Regions from separate parts of the Pseudoalteromonas sp. NZS127_1 genome, predicted to be linked through region 1. Evidence: predicted binding sites of a transcription regulator. Region 1 holds the regulator's gene; the other holds the start of a gene.

Region 1 (11,946 bases):
AGCGCTTAAGCTAATTGATGAGGTGAAGTTCGATCTTTAATGACTAATAAATTTAAGCTGTCTAAATGGCAGCTCTTTGCGTGGTCGACTGGCTTAATTCTATCGGCCCCGTTGTTTTTTCTTCTTTTTGAATCTCTACAAGGTAGCTCTGAGGTGTTTTCCCACCTGTGGGATACCGTGCTTTGGGATTACATAACCAATACCGTATTGCTTGTTTTAGGTGTTTGCGTCCTTAGCTGCGCCATAGCTTTGCCACTTGGGTGGCTAACGGCTTACTGTAGTTTCCCGGGTAAAAAACAGTTTGAATGGGCACTTATGCTGCCCCTTGCTATGCCCACCTATATTATTGCCTATGTATACACTGATTTATTAGATTATGCGGGCCCGGTGCAAATAGCGCTGAGAGAATGGTTTGGCTGGCAATCGCCTAATGACTATTGGTTTTTTGATATACGTACATTACCCGGGGCCATCGTTATGATTGCCTTGGTGCTTTATCCGTATTTATTTTTGATTTTTAAAACGGCTCTTCGCGAGCAGTCATTCAAATTAGTACAAGCTAGCCAGTTAATGGGATTATCTCCTTGGCAAAGTTTCTTTAAAGTAAGCTTAGTACTCTCTCGTGGGGCTATTGTGGCGGCTCTTGCGCTTATAAGTATGGAAACCATGGCTGACTTTGCAACAGTGAGTTATTTTGCCGTAAGTACATTAACGACTGCCGTATACGATACGTGGTTTGGTTATTACTCACTTACAGCGGCAGCTAAAATATCGGGTGTGATGTTATTACTGTTATTTTTAGCATTAATGGCAGAGCGCTTTAGTCGTCGTAACCAAGCGGTATTTGAGCGCCAATCAAGTGTAAATAGTGAATCTCTCTATGTATTAAAAGGAAAGTCAGCTTGGCTCGCAACGGCATTTTGCAGCTTTATTTTATTTATCGCGTTTGTAATCCCTATTGCAGTACTTATAAATTACGCCATTACCTACTTTGATAAAGCATGGAATGTAGAGTTTTTTAGTTACGCTTGGCAAAGTTTAAAAGTGGCTGGGGTTGTGAGCCTAATAACGATTACGTTGAGTATTTTTGTCGTTTTTTATCAGCGTGTGGCAAAGCAAACGTATCCGCTTATTCCTGGGCGTTTAGCAAGCACAGGATATGCGTTGCCTGGCACAGTACTCGCTATTGCGGTTTTGTTACCACTTACATTATTAGAGAACACCATTAACACAGCGCTCGAGCCGTATAATTTAGATATTGGCTTACTGCTTACAGGTAGCATTCTTACTATTATTATTGCTTATATTGTTAGGTTTTACGCCATTGCACACGGAGCAATTGAGTCGAGTTTTTTACGTATTAGCCCATCACTTGATATGGCAAGCCAATCAATGGGTAAAAGCCAAGGACAAACACTGCGTTTAGTGCACCTACCTTTACTGCGAAGAGGATTGCTTACTGCTGCTTTATTGGTATTTATTGAGTGCATGAAAGAACTGCCGGCTGCGCTATTGCTCAGGCCGTTTAATTTTGAAAGCTTAGCTACTCATGTATTTCAGTATGTGAGTGACGAGCAGTTAGAGCTTGCTTCTATATCGGCATTATTTATTGTTATTGTTGGGTTTATTCCTTTGTATTTTATTAATCGTTCTATGGAGCAGCGTAGTTAAATGAGTAGTTTAATTTTACAAGGCGTGAGCTATCACTATAACGGTACAAAGGTTATTCACGATTTAGATTTAACAGTGGGTAAAGATGAAATTGTTTGTCTACTCGGAGCGAGTGGGTGCGGCAAAACGACCACGTTAAAAGCGATTGCAGGTTTAATTGAAGCTAAGCAAGGGTCTATTTTTATAGACGGTAAATTAGTGAGTGATGAGCAATCGTTTGTCTCGCCTGAGCACCGTAACATCGGCATGATGTTTCAAGACTATGCGTTGTTTCCGCATTTGACGGTGGCAAATAATATCGCATTTGGGCTTAGTAAAATGAGTAAAGCTCAAAAGCAGCAACGCGTAGATGAAATGCTTAAGCTGGTACATTTAATTGGCTGTGCCGACAGGTTCCCGCATCAGTTATCGGGTGGCCAACAGCAGCGTGTAGCTATTGCTCGTGCATTAGCTTATAAGCCTAGTTTATTGCTACTTGATGAGCCCTTTTCAAATATCGACACACAAGTACGCTTTGAATTAATTGCCGATATACGTCGAATTATTAAGGCAACCCAAGTATCTGCTGTGTTTGTTACACATTCAAAAGAAGAGGCGTTTGCCTTTTCAGATACACTTGCCATTATGCATCGCGGTAAAATTGAGCAACAAGGCACGCCTGAGCAGCTTTTTGCAGCTCCATGTTCAAAGGAGGTTGCAGAGTTTCTGGGTCAAGGCATATACTTGAGCGCAGAAGTATTAACAGCAACTGAATACAAAACACCATTTGGTTTAGTCGAATCTTATATTGAGAGTAAGCATGACGTAAGCATAGGGCTTATATATGTACGTCCCCATCAAATAGAATTAGTGGCAGATAACCAAAGTGACAAATTTAGTAAGCGAGCTACAATCATAAGTCGTCGCTTTATTGGTTCGGCGTATGTTTATTCACTTGTTATTGATGAACAAGAAATTGAAGTTGCTGCACAATATGGCCAGTCATTTGAAAATAATGAGCAGGTTATAATAAAAATAAAACCTCACACGGTGAATTTTTTCGAATCGTAATTAATTTGTTATTCGCTGTGTTTTTATCTATAAAACTAAGGAATAACAATGGCGCAAGCGCAATCAGGGATTTGTGCTGAAGCAAACTTACACGGTTTGCACTTATTTTTTAATGTGTTTGATGGTCAAGATGAATCACTTCGCGCAAAGTTAAAACAAGTAAGCGCTATTGAAGAAGAATTTAGCGATCAATTTTCAGAATCAATGCTCTCTTGTATGGTTGCTATTGGTGCGCAATATTGGCCGCATATCCTCCCTGAATACATCCCAAGCGAATTACAGAGCTTTCCTAATATAAACCATAGCGATCATCAAATGAGCGTACAACCGTGCGATTTATTTGTGCAAATTCGCTCTGACCGTGAAGACGTTAACCATTTATTTGCGCTGCAAATTTTAAAACTATTTGCCCCCGATGTTGAGCTGGTGGAGCAAATTCGTAATTTTCGCTTTTTAGATGGTCGTGATTTTAATGGTTTTATTTATGGTGGCGACACCGCACATGGAAGAAAAAAGCGCGCTACGGCTTTAATTAGTAACCCTGGCAATTTTGAAGATCAGGGGAGTTATATTCATGTACAGCGTTATAAGCATGATTTAACTATGTGGCAGCACTTATCATTGAGTGAGCAAGAACAAATAATGGGGCGTACGCGCCTTGATAACACACTAATTATCCCCGCGATTGAAACCAGCCATGCTTCACGTAGTGAGCTAAAAGACGAAGACGGACAACCGCTATTATTAAATCAGAGCATGCCTTATGGCGATGTGTATGAGCAGGGAATGTTATCAATTACATGCGCTAGTACGGGTACTGCATTTGAAAAAGTACTTAAAAGTCGTTTAGGAGAAGGTGATTGCTACGACCACTGGCTTGATTTTACTCAAGCCGATATGGGTTCTGCTTTCTTTGCGCCTTCAGTCGGGTTTTTAAAACAAATTTAGTTTGCTATTAAACCGTATCAAATAAAATGCGAACACGTTCAAGTGTTACATCTATTTCAGATATTTTAGCAGGAGCGATAAAAATAGTATCGTCGCCTGCAATTGTTCCTAGTACGCCATCTGCTTTACCTAATGAATCTAATAAACGCGCGATAAGCTGAGCGGCGCCTGGACTGGTACGAATAATGATCATCATTTCGTTGTGCATAATGTCGATTACTAATTGGCGTAATGGGCTTTTAGCCGTAGGTACACCCATTTCAGCTGGTAAGCAGTAAACCATTTCTTGTTTGGCGTTACGTGTGCGTACAGCACCAAATTTACTTAGCATGCGCGATACTTTACTTTGGCTTATATTGTCAAAGCCTTGATCTTTTAATGCATCAACTATTTCGCCTTGAGAGCCAAAATTTTCTTCTTTTAATAGTGATTTAAATGCTTTTACCAATGCTTCTTGTTTATCTTGTGGTTGCATAGTCTTTATTCGTTTTTGTTATTTATGCCGCAAATTCTACACAAAAATGAATAATTATGCAGCAGTTGTTTAGTTAACTTGCCAGTTTGATGCGTTAAATCACAAAAGTTTACGACTATGGTCGAAAATATACTTGAAATAGACAGGATAAATTTGTTTTTAGTCGCTAATTTCATTATCTTAAGAGCCACAAATGTTTCCTACCTCAAATTACGGAGAATTCCAATGAAAGTTGCTGTATTAGGTGCTGCAGGCGGTATCGGCCAAGCGTTGTCTTTATTATTAAAAACAGGCTTACCAGCTGGCTCTGAATTATCACTTTATGATGTTGCACCAGTAGTACCAGGTGTTGCGGTTGACCTTTCTCACATCCCAACAGATGTTAAAGTAGCAGGCTTTGGCGCAGACGAATTAAACAAAGCGCTTGAAGGCTCTGACATCGTTCTTATCCCAGCGGGTATGCCACGTAAACCAGGTATGGATCGTGCTGATTTATTTAATGTAAATGCTGGTATCATCAAAACTTTAGCAGAAGGCATTGTTGCTAGCTGTCCTAAAGCGTTAGTAGGTATTATTACTAACCCAGTAAATGGCACAGTTCCAATCGTTGCTGAAGTATTCAAAAAAGCAGGTACTTACGACGCTAAACGCGTATTCGGTATTACTACGCTTGACGTTATTCGTTCAGAAGCATTTGTTGCTGAACTTAAAGGCGTAGACGTAGCAACTGTGAAAGTACCAGTAATTGGTGGTCACTCAGGCACAACCATTCTTCCTCTACTTTCTCAAGTTGAAGGTGTTTCTTTCACTGATGAAGAAGTTGCTGCACTTACTCCACGTATCCAAAATGCGGGTACTGAAGTTGTAAATGCTAAAGCCGGTGGCGGTTCAGCTACATTATCAATGGGCGCAGCTGCTGCTCGTTTTTGTATGTCTTTAGTTAAAGGCCTACAGGGTGAAGAAGTTGTAGATTACGCTTACGTTGCTGTTGAAAATGGCGATGCAGAGTACTTTGCACACCCAGTACGTTTAGGTAAAAACGGCGTAGAAGAAATTCTTTCTTACGGCGAACTAAGCGCATTTGAAACAAAAGCAAAAAATGACATGCTTGAAACACTGAAAAAAGACATCAAAGAAGGTGTTGATTTCATGGCGTAATAGCCAAAGTAGAATAACAAAAAAGCCTGCATTTGCAGGCTTTTTTGTTGCTCAGAATTAATGTCACACTGTGTAACTAGTGGTCGCGGTCAACCGCAATACGAGCAAGGCTTATGAGTGCTTGCTTATAGTCAGACTCAGCTAAAAAGTCTAAACAGGCAATAGCTTTGTCAGCTTCAAGCTCTGCTTTTTGCATTGTAAATTCAAGCGCATTAGTTTGCTTCAGTGCCGATAGAATGTCTTCTAAATGCTCCATACCATTACTGTGCTCTATTGCATCACGAATAAGCTGCGTTTGCTGCTCGCTACCATGTTGCATAGCATAAATAAGTGGAAGCGTTGGTTTGCCTTCAGCTAAATCATCACCAATGTTTTTACCCAGCTGCTCAGCATCTGCATTGTAATCAAGTACATCGTCTACTAGCTGAAACGCAGTCCCTAAATGCATACCGTAAAGGTTTAGTGCATCGAGCGTAGTTTGGTCTTGCTCAGTAATAATGGCAGCAAGGCCTGTCGCTGCTTCAAACAACTTAGCTGTTTTAGAGTAAATAACCTGCATATAACTGGCTTCGGTCGTATCTGGGTCGTTGCAGTTCATTAACTGCAATACTTCACCTTCAGCAATAATGTTTGTTGCATCGGCAAGTACTTGCATAACCTGCATTTTTCCAAGGCCAACCATAAGCTGAAATGAACGAGTGTAAATAAAGTCACCAACCAATACGCTAGCAGCATTACCAAATTCAGCATTTGCTGTAGGTGTGCCACGTCGTAAGTTTGATTCATCTACAACATCGTCATGCAATAGCGTTGCTGTATGAATAAACTCAACAATTGTTGCAAGTGTTATGTGATCTTTACCCTGATAACCGAGCGCTTTGGCTGCTAAAATCGCCAGCATTGGACGAACGCGTTTGCCGCCACTGCTAACTATATATAAACCAAGCTGATTAACTAACGCCACATCTGAGCGCATTTGCGCATGTATAAGTTGATTGACGTCATTCATATCGCTTTCGATTAACGCCTGGATAGCTTTTATATCCATTGATCTCCGAGCCAATTTTTATGTGTGAACGGCGCAGATTGTACAACAAAAAATGCACTAGCTCGATATTTTGTGACGATTGATTGAAAAAACACTATTAAAGTACTTAATTTAGACTGAATTAGCCAAGATAACTGATTAATTGATAATCAATATACAGTTTATGGTGTGCTTAGATATTAAGCTGTGAGGGTCATATTTGAGTACATTAATTTATTTCGACTAAGAGTTAAAAAGCGCTTGGCAAAAGGGCTAATTAATATAAAATGGGGTAAATATTGAATTGCTCTCAAAGCAGCTACTTTTTATTCATTTTAATTACAAAATAGGCTTGCTAGTTATTTCGCGTTAGCGTAAACTTCGCGCCCTATCGAAGAATATTTTAGTTGCGCCGATTTGAGGGTGCACAGACGGAGTTAATTATGTACGCGGTTTTCCAAAGTGGTGGTAAACAGCATCGTGTGACTGAAGGTCAAACGATTCGTCTTGAAAAATTAGACGTTGAAACTGGTGCGGCAGTAGAATTTGATTCAGTACTTTTAGTTGCTGATGGTGAGAAAATCGAGATCGGTGTACCGTTCGTAAACGGTGGCAAGATAACAGCTGAGGTTGTTTCACATGGTCGCGGTGAGAAGATTAAGGTTGTTAAATTTAGACGCCGTAAGCATTCTCGTAAGCAAATGGGCCATCGTCAATGGTTCACTGAAGTTAAAATCACTAGCATTAGCGCTTAATTAGAGGTACTTAGAAATGGCACATAAAAAAGCAGCTGGTAGTACTCGTAACGGTCGCGATTCAGAAAGCAAACGCCTAGGTGTTAAGCGTTTTGGTGGCGAATCAGTTCTAGCGGGTAGCATCATTGTTCGTCAGCGTGGAACTCGTTTCCACCCTGGTACTAACGTAGGTATCGGTAAAGACCACACTATCTTCGCAAAAGCAGATGGTAAAGTTCAGTTTGAACAAAAAGGTCCTTTAAACCGTAAATACGTAACTATCGTAACTGAGTAATCAGTAAGGTAGTTAAAAACCCCGCCTTTGCGGGGTTTTTTGTTTTGTAGTCAGTCAAAATATATACCCAAGCCTGCATTTGTGTTGGCTTGTGTATATAATAGAGTTATTAAACAAGCCAATCCCTAAAGTGAGTAATCATGAAGTTTGTAGATGAAGTAGAAATTCGCGCAGAAGCTGGAGACGGTGGCAGTGGCATCGTGTCTTTCCGTCGTGAAAAATATGTTCCAGATGGTGGACCAGACGGCGGTGACGGTGGAGACGGTGGTAGTGTTTATCTACAAGCTGATGAAAACTTAAATACCCTAATTGATTATCAGTTTGAGCGCTTTCATAGAGCTGAACGTGGTACTAACGGTCGTAGCCGTAACTGTACAGGCCGAAAAGCCGATGACTTATTTGTTATGGTGCCTGTAGGCACGCGCATCATGGATGTTGATACCCAAGAGGGACTTGGCGACTTAACTCAAGATGGTCAACGAATTTTGGTTGCAAAAGGTGGTTTCCACGGCTTGGGGAATGCACGTTTTAAATCAAGTACTAACCGAGCACCTCGTCAAAAAACATTGGGCACACCCGGTGAAGTACGTAACTTAAAGTTAGAGTTACTATTATTAGCTGATGTAGGCTTACTAGGATTACCAAATGCAGGTAAATCTACGTTTATCCGCAGTGTATCTGCAGCAAGACCAAAAGTAGCTGATTACCCATTCACGACGCTTATTCCTAATTTAGGTGTGGTACGTCCAGAAGCAAATAAATCATTTGTTATAGCCGATATTCCGGGTCTAATTGAAGGTGCATCTGATGGTGCAGGCCTAGGTATTCGCTTCTTGAAGCATTTAGAGCGTTGTCGTGTGTTATTGCACATTATTGATGTAATGCCGGTAGATGGTTCAAACCCTGTTGATAATGCATTCTCGATTATTAACGAGCTACACCAATACAGCCCTAAATTAGCTGAAAAGCCACGCTGGTTAGTGTTTAATAAAATAGATTTATTACCAGAAGATGAAGCAAAAGCGCTATGCGAAGCGATTGCAGAAGAGCTGGGCGAAACTGAAAATATTTATCACATTTCAGCAATTAATAAACTTAATACTCAACCTTTAATCCACAACATAATGACACTACTTGATAGCATGCCTAAAGAGAAGTTTGTACAAGTTGAAGATGAAGAAGTTGAATTTAAGTGGGATACCTATCATGAAAAAGCCACTAAAGGTAAAGGCAATGATGATGATTGGGACGACTGGGATGAAGATGATTACGACGTAGAAGTTGTCTACGAGCGTTAATTAAATAGAATTTATTAAAAAGGAGCTTATGCTCCTTTTTCTTTGTTTAAGAATAAAGTACTAGGTGTTTATTATGATAATTTCAATGATTGCAGCAATGGCAAATAACCGTGTAATTGGCCTAGATAATAAAATGCCATGGCATTTACCTGCGGATCTTCAGCATTTTAAAAAAATAACTACGGGTAAACCTGTGATCATGGGTCGTAAAACTTTTGAGTCAATAGGCCGTCCTTTACCCGGGCGTCGTAATATTATTATTACTCGAAACAGCGAATATACTGCACAGGGTATTGAAGTGGTAACCACACCAGAGGCCGCACTAGAACTAGTTTGTGCTGTTGAAGAAGTAATGATTATTGGTGGCGGTAATATTTATGAGCAATTTTTACCAAAAGCAGAACGCTTGTATTTAACCTTTATTGATTTAGATATTAAAGGCGATACACAGTTTCCTGATTACAATAAAGTTGCTAATTGGAACGTGAAGGAAGAGCAACAAAACCTTCCTGATGAAAAAAACAAATCTAGTTATAAATTCGTAACTTTGTATAAAGAACATTAACATTATTGCGTAATTTTTGATAGATTGATATAATATTCGATAGTCTATATAAGAACAAAGTATTATAAAGGGTTTGTCATGTTTAAATTACCAAAGCTAGTTGCACTTACTGCTGTTGTCGCTGTAAGTTCTTTTTCGTATACAGCACCTGCAAATGCTGAAGATCAATTAGCAGTATCTATTTGTGAATATATTGCGGCAGACGATAAAAACCGATTACGCAGCAAGCTTAAAAGCTCTCGTGTAAAAATTCGTAATATTTATGATGCAGTACAATGTAATGGTAATAACTTATTACGTCATGCTGTTGCTAGTAATGCAGTGGATACTGGTGAGTATATAGTTAAAAACTTATCAAAAAGTGCGTTAACAGATGGTGCTGATATTGCTTGGGCTGAAGGCAACTTTGCTAGCTCACCACTTATTGCAGTGATTAAAGATCGCGCTGGTCTTTAATTATAAAAAGGTTTTATAACTCTACCTTCAGTAAGGTATTGTTAAATATTGATTAGTCTGAAGTTGTTATTAATAACAATCTCAGGCTTTTTTATTTAGCTAATGTAATCTCACCCCCCCCCCCAACAAAATCATTAATAAGTTCACTATTTACCTATCTATTTTATATTCCCAAAGTGTAGAGTCTTCACTTTAAAAGCAGCTTCAAATTTACTCCTTCAAAAGAGGTAACTTTATTCAGCTGGTATCTATTTTGTATCTGCTAGTTTATTTACAAACTTAATCACTAAGGATAGATATGAAAGCTGTAATTCCAGTAGCAGGCTTAGGGACGAGAATGCTCCCTATGACAAAAGCTATTCCAAAAGAAATGCTCCCTATAGTTGATAAACCTCTAATTCAATATATTGTCAGCGAATGTGTATCTGCCGGTATTAAAGATATTGTATTAGTTACACACAGCTCTAAAAATGCAATCGAAAACCATTTTGATACAAGTTACGAGCTAGAAGCTACTCTTGAAAAACGTGTTAAACGTGCTTTATTAGATGAGATTCGCTCTATTTGTCCGCCTGATGTCACCATTATGAGTGTACGTCAAGGAGAAGCTAAAGGGCTAGGGCATGCTATTTTGTGTGCTAAGCCAATAGTTGGTGACGATAACTTTGTAGTGCTCCTGCCAGATGTGATACTTGATGCTTATACTGCCGATCAAGAAACTGAAAACTTAGCGGCCATGATTAAACGCTTTAAAGAAACTCAAGCAAGCCAAATAATGCTTGAGCCAGTAGCTAAAGAAGACGTTAGTAAATATGGTATTGCTGATATAAACGGTGTTGAGTTAATGCCAGGTAAAAGTGCTGCAATTAAAGCAATGGTTGAAAAACCTGATGCAGATTTAGCACCTTCAAATCTTGCTGTTGTAGGGCGATATGTACTGAGTAAGAATATTTGGCCTCTACTTGCAAAAACGTCTGTAGGTGCTGGCGGTGAAATACAACTTACAGATTCTATTGACGCATTAATGGCACAAGAAACTGTTGAAGCATTCCATATGAGTGGTCGCTCTCACGATTGCGGAGATAAGTTAGGCTATTTAAAAGCAATTGTCGAGTACAGCATGCGGGATAAAAAGTTAGGTAATGACTTTTCTCGCTTTATAAACGATTTGAATTTACCTTAACTACAGAGCAATAAATTTTATGAAAACTATAGAAGCTAAAATAGTTTTCATAAAATGTAGTGAACGCGGTCTATAAACCTTTGCTAGACTACTCTGGGTTACTAAGTTAGTTACACTTTACCTACACTGTAATAGGTTACGTAGTATGATTGTTACTTATTCTGTATTGATCTTTTAAAGGAACCACCATGATTGAGCAAGGCCAAGAATTACCATCGGTTACGTTAACGCAATTAACTGACGACGGTATGCAATCTCTTACAAACAAAGAGTTGTTTGAAGGTAAAAAAGTCGTGTTATTTGCAGTGCCAGGTGCATTTACACCAACGTGTTCAAATGCACATCTACCTGAATTTATTACTCTTGCTGATAAAATTAAAGCAAAAGGTGTTGATGCTATTTACTGTGTATCTGTTAATGACGCATTTGTTATGAAAGCATGGGGCGACTCGCAAAACGCGCAAGAAATTACAATGCTTGCTGATGGCGATGGAAGTTTCACTAAATCGTTAGGGCTTGATAAAGATACCGCTAGTTTTGGTGGTTTACGTTCAACGCGTTACGCTATGATTGTTGAAAATGCAGTAGTAACTGGTTTATTTTTAGAGCAAGACAAAGAGTTTGTTGTAAGCCGTGCAGAATCAGTACTAGAGAAGCTATAACAGTAATAAAATGTAGGTTTTAGCTTTAATTAATCAGCTACTTACTATTTAAAAACCGATGTTGGAAACAACATCGGTTTTTTATTTACGGCTCAAATTTTAAATTACGGTTGGTATTGTCCGCTAAGTGTTAAACCAGAGAAAGTGCTATAGGCGTTAACGCTTAAGTGCCAAGTACCTGCTTGTGGATTGGTAAATGTACATGTTTCTGCGTTGCCATTTTTATAAGGGCGACAATCGTACGTAGTGGTTGTTGGTTGGCTGCCATATTTTACAAATAAGTCTGCATCGCCACTTCCACCCGACGTTGTTACTGTAAACGTACTCATTCCTGCAGGTACATCTAACGTGTAATGTTTCCACTGACCAGTATTGGCTGTCACATCGCTTATAGTGCCGCCGCCTGCTTGTGGAGTGCCTGTAC
Region 2 (6,555 bases), on a different contig from region 1:
CCCAAGCACTGTATTTATGAAACCAGTAGGTGGCTTTGTAAAGTTTTAGAAAAAATATCCATTGTTGATCTAAAGAGCTCACCTCATCAGTGAGCTCTTTTTTGTTTATTGTGTTGCTTGTTGTAAGTGCTCATACAGCCAATCTTTTAACTCTGATCGGTCGTGTTTTAATAGATGCATTTGCTCGTCGCTAATTGGCGCATCTTTAAGTTCTAACATTCTAATTTCTTTGTCTAGCTTATCGTACTTATCTGCTTTTTTTGCAAACTCAGTATCGCTTTCATTTAGCTTGGCAATGGTATTTAAATACTCTGGAAAGTCATTAGTTAATGAGTGGTCTTCGCCTAACATATTCGCTCCTTAATAGGATATAAATGAGCTCACAAGTAAGTGAGTTGTATGAGTGAATTACTGCCTTTCATATAATACACTGGGGCTTATATAGATATAATTCAACCATTGAGCCGCTAATTTGATGCAGCTCAAACAATCTGTTTATTTTGCTCAGTAAGATATTTCACCAAAGTATTTAATAGAGCGATCAATATACGCACGTACTTTAGAGGTCAATAATTTATTGTTGGGGTATACAGCCTAAATAGGAGTATTAACTACTCGTAAAAAGCTTAGGGTTCGATATTATTGCTCAAGCTGCAAGGAATCTCTGGCTAGAGAAAATAAATTTAAATATCACCATGATTCAATACGTTAATAAATCTCTTAACCAGAGTTCAGGTTAAGTAAACCAATACCTGCTAAAGGCTTTTAAGCATTTTAGCTAAAATAGTTAATTTTTAACGCTTTTTGCTAATTTATGTTGGTTAATTAATAGTGGTAGAATGCAGCGCTTAGTACCACTTGTGTGAAGTAAGTGGTCAATAATTTATAAGGTTTGTTGTGTAATGCTGTTGATGATCGACAACTACGACTCGTTTACTTACAACTTAGTGCAATATTTTCAGCGTTTAGATCAAGACGTTTTAGTGAAACGTAATGACGAGCTAAGCATTGCACAAATAAAGCAGTTGAACCCGAAACACATCGTGTTATCGCCAGGGCCATGCACCCCTAACGAAGCGGGTATTTCACTAAATGTTGTTGAGCAACTAAAAGGGCAATATCCTATTTTAGGGATTTGCTTGGGGCATCAAACTATCGCGCAAGCTTTAGGAGGAGATGTAGTTCGTGCTAAAAAAGTAATGCACGGTAAAACATCACCCATAGTTCATACAAATAAAGGGGTGTTTAAAGGCTTAGCTAATCCGTTAACGGTATGTCGTTATCATTCTTTAGTGGTTAAAGCGCAAACTTTGCCTAAAGAGCTTGAAGTAACCGCATGGACTCAAACTGAGCAAGGCGAGTTTGACGAAATTATGGGGTTACTTCATAAAGAACTAGCAATCGAAGGTGTGCAGTTTCACCCCGAGGCTATTCTAACCGATCAAGGCTTAGAACTGCTTGATAACTTTTTAACTCGCTTCTAATGTTATAATACACAGAGCATTTAATACTTTATTAATGGATGTCATGACTGAACTTGTAGCGCAACAGCGCACTGCCAAAATACTAAGCCAACGGGCTCATGACTTATTGCTTGGGCACAGCTTTGCGCATCAGCAAATTGGTTTCATCCATACATTAGATATAGATTACGGCGAACCCATGAAGCAGCGCACCTTGCTTCAGGTTGAAGTGGCCGCGCAAAATAAACGCCAGCAAAGCAGTACTGCACATCATAAGTACCGCGCTCAAGCGAGTGAGCAACTGCACAAAACAATTGAAACAGCTATATATAAGCAGCTCGAAGATATAGATGGCGTAATTCACAGCACTATAGGTATTGAAGATGGCATTGCCAATATACTCGACATATTAGCTGTAAAGTCAGCGTCGGTAGGGCGTTTAGAGCCACTGGTTAATGATATAAGCTGGTTGGGTAGAGAGTTAGTAACGCTTGTTAATTTACCTTACTACCGTAATCAACGTAGTAAAAACACGTCTGTAAAAGTAGATAAACCATCGCTTGCCCTTCGTTATATTGGCCTTGATAACTTACAGCTTGTTATTCCTACATTTGCTGCCCGTCATTGGATGCCACATAGCACCGAACCATTTTCATTATTAAAACGCCGGCTACGCGACAGCGCGATGGCAAACGCGATTGCTGCGCAAAAAATTGCACAAATTAATAATGTGAATGACGTACATGCATTTACCCTTGGAATGCTTTTAGATGTAGGACGAATTGCATTAGTGCGCTTGTACTTAAAAACGTTTGAGAAAGTATGGCAACGCAAAGTGCAGTTAGCCCGAAATGAAAACCAAAAAGATTTACACACCGCATTATTAGAGCTACAACCCGATCCGCTATTTTTAACTACTCTACTTAGCAATAAGTCGATAGAAGTAAGCGCGAAGGTAATAGACAAAATGGCTTTTAAATATTTACCGTTTAAAGGTGTCATGCAGCAGCTAGTAAATGGGGTAGATAAAGGCGATACATTACTGCCATTAACAGAAGTAATGCTAAAGGCACGTTGCTACTCTCAATATCTTAATTTAAAAGAGCATCAACTTATTGAGCCCGATGAAACTCTAAGCTGGTTTTCGTACTTTAAGTTCACTAAAACGGAACTAAAAACCCTCCAATCGAGTAATTTTACCAATTTAGCTATTCAAATTGACTAAAAATCTGAATTTTTTGTTAATTTTTTTGCGACTAACCATTCATTCTCACTCTATTGTTATATTGCATATTTGCCGATTAAAGCATGCGCGCCTTGGTGCTCATGCGGTTAGTTGTTTAAAAATAAGCATAAATAGCTATGCAAATAGTTATTCACTATCTATGAAATAATATCTTTAGCCCTTTATTTTCAAGGGATACATGAAAGTTTTTAACGAGACAGATATAAGTAATTCTGAAATAATGTGCGTCTGAAAATTGAACCACAAAGCAATTTTGCGCAATTATCAGGTTACTGATCTTGCCTATAAAGTTGGTTACAAATATTAACCAAACACCTATTTTGATGTTTTGTGTTGCTCACAATTAAGAGGAAATAAAATGACAGTCAATCGCGAATTATTTGATCACGTAATGGTTCCTAACTACGCACCTTCAAGCGTAATTCCTGTTCGAGGCGAAGGTTCTCGCGTCTGGGATCAACAAGGTCGAGAGTTTATCGACTTTGCTGGTGGTATTGCAGTTAACTGTCTTGGCCATTGCCACCCTGCATTAGTAGGCGCATTAAAAGAGCAAGGCGAAAAAATCTGGCATCTATCAAATGTAATGACCAATGAGCCGGCACTTCGCCTAGCTAAAAAAATGGTTGATGCTACATTTGCTGAAAAAGTTTACTTTGCCAACTCAGGCGCAGAAGCAAACGAAGCAGCGCTTAAATTAGCGCGTCGTTTTGCACTTGATAAGTTTGGCGCAGAAAAATCACAGATCATCGCGTTTAACAAAGGTTTCCACGGTCGTACATTCTTTACCGTAACTGTTGGTGGCCAAGCTGCATATTCAGATGGTTTTGGTCCTAAGCCTGGCGACATTGTACATTGTGATTACAACGACCTAGCTGCTTTTGAAGCGCTTATCAGCGATAAAACATGTGCCGTAATGATGGAACCTCTTCAAGGTGAAGGCGGTATTGTTTCACCAACTGACGAGTTTGCTCAAGGCGTTCGCGATTTATGTACTAAACATAACGCACTGCTTATTTTTGATGAAGTTCAAACAGGTGTTGGCCGTACTGGCGATTTATACGCATACCAAGGCTTAAACATAGTACCTGATATTTTAACTTCAGCTAAAGCACTTGGCGGCGGTTTCCCTATTGGCGCTATGATCACAACAACTGAAATTGCACAGCATCTTAAAGTAGGTACTCATGGTTCTACTTATGGCGGCAACCCGCTTGCGTGTGCTGTTGCAGAAGCTGCATTTGATACAGTAAATACCCCAGAAGTACTTGCTGGCGTAAAAGCTAAAGCAGCATTATTTAATGAACTACTTACTGCGGTTAACGACAAATACAACGTATTTAGCGAAATCCGTGGCCAAGGTTTATTAATTGGTGCAGTAGTGAACGAGCAATACAAAGGTCGTGCAAAAGAGTTTTTAGTGGCAGGGACTGAGCAAGGCCTTATGTCATTAGTTGCTGGTGCAGACGTAATACGTTTCACTCCATCTTTAGTAATTCCTGAAGCGGACATTCGCGAAGGTATGGCACGCTTTGAAAAAGCAGTAGCTAGCGTAGTAAACGCATAAGCGACTTAAGCCAACCAATTAAGGGCAAGCACTGCTTGCCCTGCAATTCCTATTTACCGTTATTTATAAGGGAGCAAGCGGACTCATGATGATCCTTCGCCCAATCCAGCAAAATGATTATTCAGCATTACTGAAAATTGCCCACGAATCAGGGCATGGTTTTACGTCTTTGCCATTAAACGAAGAACTATTGCAAAAAAAGATCGACCATTCAGTAAGCTCTTTTGCTAAACAAACGTCACAACCTGGTGACGAAGGCTACCTGTTTGTTCTTGAAGATAGCGAAACCGGTGACGTTGTAGGAACATCTGCAATTGAAGCTGCGGTAGGGCTTGATGATGCATTTTATCATTATCACTTAAGTAAAGTGATTCACTCTTCGCGCACATTAGACGTATACAAAGCGGTTGATATTCTAACGCTATGTAACGACTACACAGGTGCTACAGAGCTTTGCACATTGTTTTTAAAAGATGGTTATCGTAAAAATTGTAACGGTAAGCTACTTTCAAAAGCGCGCTTTATGTTTATAAAACAGCATCAAGAGCGTTTTGCGCAAACAGTAATCGCAGAAATGCGCGGTGTGTCTGACGAAAACGGCAGCAGCCCTTTTTGGCAGTGGCTTGAAGAGCACTTCTTCTCAATGGATTTTCCAACAGCTGATTACCTAACAGGTATTGGCCAAAAGGTTTTCATTGCTGAATTAATGCCTAAATACCCAATTTACGTAAACTTGCTAAGTAAAGATGCGCAAGCCGTAATAGGTAAAGTACACGACAACACTCGCCCAGCAATCGAGTTATTAAAAAGCGAAGGCTTTACGTTTAATGGCTACGTAGATATTTTTGACGGCGGCCCAACGGTTGAAGCAAAAGTAGATAACATTGCGACTATTCGTAATGCAAATCACTTTAACGTTGAAATTGGCGAAATGACTGGCGACACCATGGTGTTGCTAGCAAACGAAAAGCTTGAAGATTTCAGAGCAACCGTTACACCAATGACATTCGACGAGCGCGCAAAAAGCCTTATTTTATCGCAAGAAATAGCAGATGCACTGCATTTGCAAACTGGCGATATTGTTAGTGCAACCACGATTTAATTTAGGAGAAAGTATATGACTCATCCTGCACAATTTATAAATGGTCAATGGTCACAAGGCCAAGGCACAGAATTTAATTCAGTAAACCCTGCAAATAACGACGTTATTTGGCAGGCTTCATCGGCAACTGCGGCGCAAGTAGACACCGCAGTAAATGCAGCGCGCGAAGCGTTTTATGCATGGGCTGATAAAAGCTTTACTGAGCGCTTGGAAATAATTCAAGCATTTGCAGCGCAATTAAAAGAAAACAGCGAAGAGCTCGCTATTACTATTGCACAAGAAACAGGTAAGCCATTGTGGGAAACTCGCACAGAAGCCGGTGCTATGGTTGGTAAAATTGCCATTTCTGAAAAAGCATTTTTAGAGCGCACTGGCGACGTAGAAAACGCAATGCCACTTGGCCGTGCGATGATTCGTCATAAGCCACATGGTGTTGTAGCCGTATTTGGTCCGTATAACTTTCCGGGTCACTTACCTAATGGCCACATTGTGCCAGCGCTTTTAGCAGGTAACACGGTTGTGTTTAAACCGTCTGAACTTACTCCTAAAGTAGCTGAGCTTACGCTTAAACTGTGGGAAAAAGCAGGCTTACCAGCAGGTGTCATTAACCTTGTACAAGGTGAAGTAGAAACGGGTAAAGCCCTTGCTGCTCACAAAGGTATTGATGGCTTGTTCTTTACGGGTTCTTCGCGTACTGGTCATATTTTACATGAACAGTTTGCGGGTCAACCTGGCAAAATTTTAGCGCTAGAAATGGGTGGTAATAACCCACTTATTATTACTGACGTTGAAGACACTAAAGCGGTTGTTCACGATATTATTCAATCAGCGTTTATCTCAAGTGGCCAGCGTTGTACGTGTGCACGTAAACTATTTTTACCAACTGGTAGCAAAGGCGATGTGATACTTGAGCGTTTAATCACAGCAACTAAAGCGATTAAAGTAGGTAGTTATGACGATGCAGACCAGCCATTTATGGGCTCTATGATCTCATCAGCTGCAGCTGCAGGCATGGTTAAAGCGCAAAACGAGCTTGTTGAGCTTGGTGGTGAAGTATTAGTAGAACTTGAGCATACAGCTAATACTGGCTTTGTAACACCAGGTATTATTGAGTGTACAAATATTAGTGACTTCCCAGATGAAGAGCATTTTGGACCACTTTTAAAAGTATTCCGCTTTG

Evidence for each region. Region 1 encodes ArgR, which controls arginine synthesis, uptake and breakdown. Its sites were predicted from a motif close to ANTGAATANNTATTCANT; they were not measured.
Region 2: the regulator ArgR is predicted to act here: its motif matches at 2,815-2,832, upstream of I6F50_RS12045 (aspartate aminotransferase family protein).

The regions. Positions count from the first base shown of each region.
Region 1 is NZ_JADYXO010000006.1:66,712-78,657, forward strand. It holds gene I6F50_RS07610 (Fe(3+) ABC transporter substrate-binding protein) at 1-40, shown strand, start outside; gene I6F50_RS07615 (iron ABC transporter permease) at 40-1,671, shown strand; gene I6F50_RS07620 (ABC transporter ATP-binding protein) at 1,672-2,721, shown strand; gene I6F50_RS07625 (Dyp-type peroxidase) at 2,770-3,669, shown strand; gene argR (transcriptional regulator ArgR) at 3,677-4,144, opposite strand; gene mdh (malate dehydrogenase) at 4,370-5,302, shown strand; gene ispB (octaprenyl diphosphate synthase) at 5,379-6,350, opposite strand; gene rplU (50S ribosomal protein L21) at 6,773-7,084, shown strand; gene rpmA (50S ribosomal protein L27) at 7,101-7,358, shown strand; gene cgtA (Obg family GTPase CgtA) at 7,499-8,656, shown strand; gene folA (type 3 dihydrofolate reductase) at 8,730-9,221, shown strand; gene I6F50_RS07665 (DUF3718 domain-containing protein) at 9,300-9,677, shown strand; gene galU (UTP--glucose-1-phosphate uridylyltransferase GalU) at 9,976-10,860, shown strand; gene I6F50_RS07675 (peroxiredoxin) at 11,049-11,522, shown strand; gene I6F50_RS07680 (S8 family peptidase) at 11,627-11,946, opposite strand, start outside.
Region 2 is NZ_JADYXO010000012.1:17,664-24,218, reverse strand. It holds gene I6F50_RS12065 (putative quinol monooxygenase) at 1-49, shown strand, start outside; gene I6F50_RS12060 (YdcH family protein) at 106-351, opposite strand; gene I6F50_RS12055 (aminodeoxychorismate/anthranilate synthase component II) at 903-1,484, shown strand; gene I6F50_RS12050 (HDOD domain-containing protein) at 1,528-2,688, shown strand; gene I6F50_RS12045 (aspartate aminotransferase family protein) at 3,068-4,273, shown strand; gene astA (arginine N-succinyltransferase) at 4,359-5,375, shown strand; gene astD (succinylglutamate-semialdehyde dehydrogenase) at 5,391-6,555, shown strand, end outside.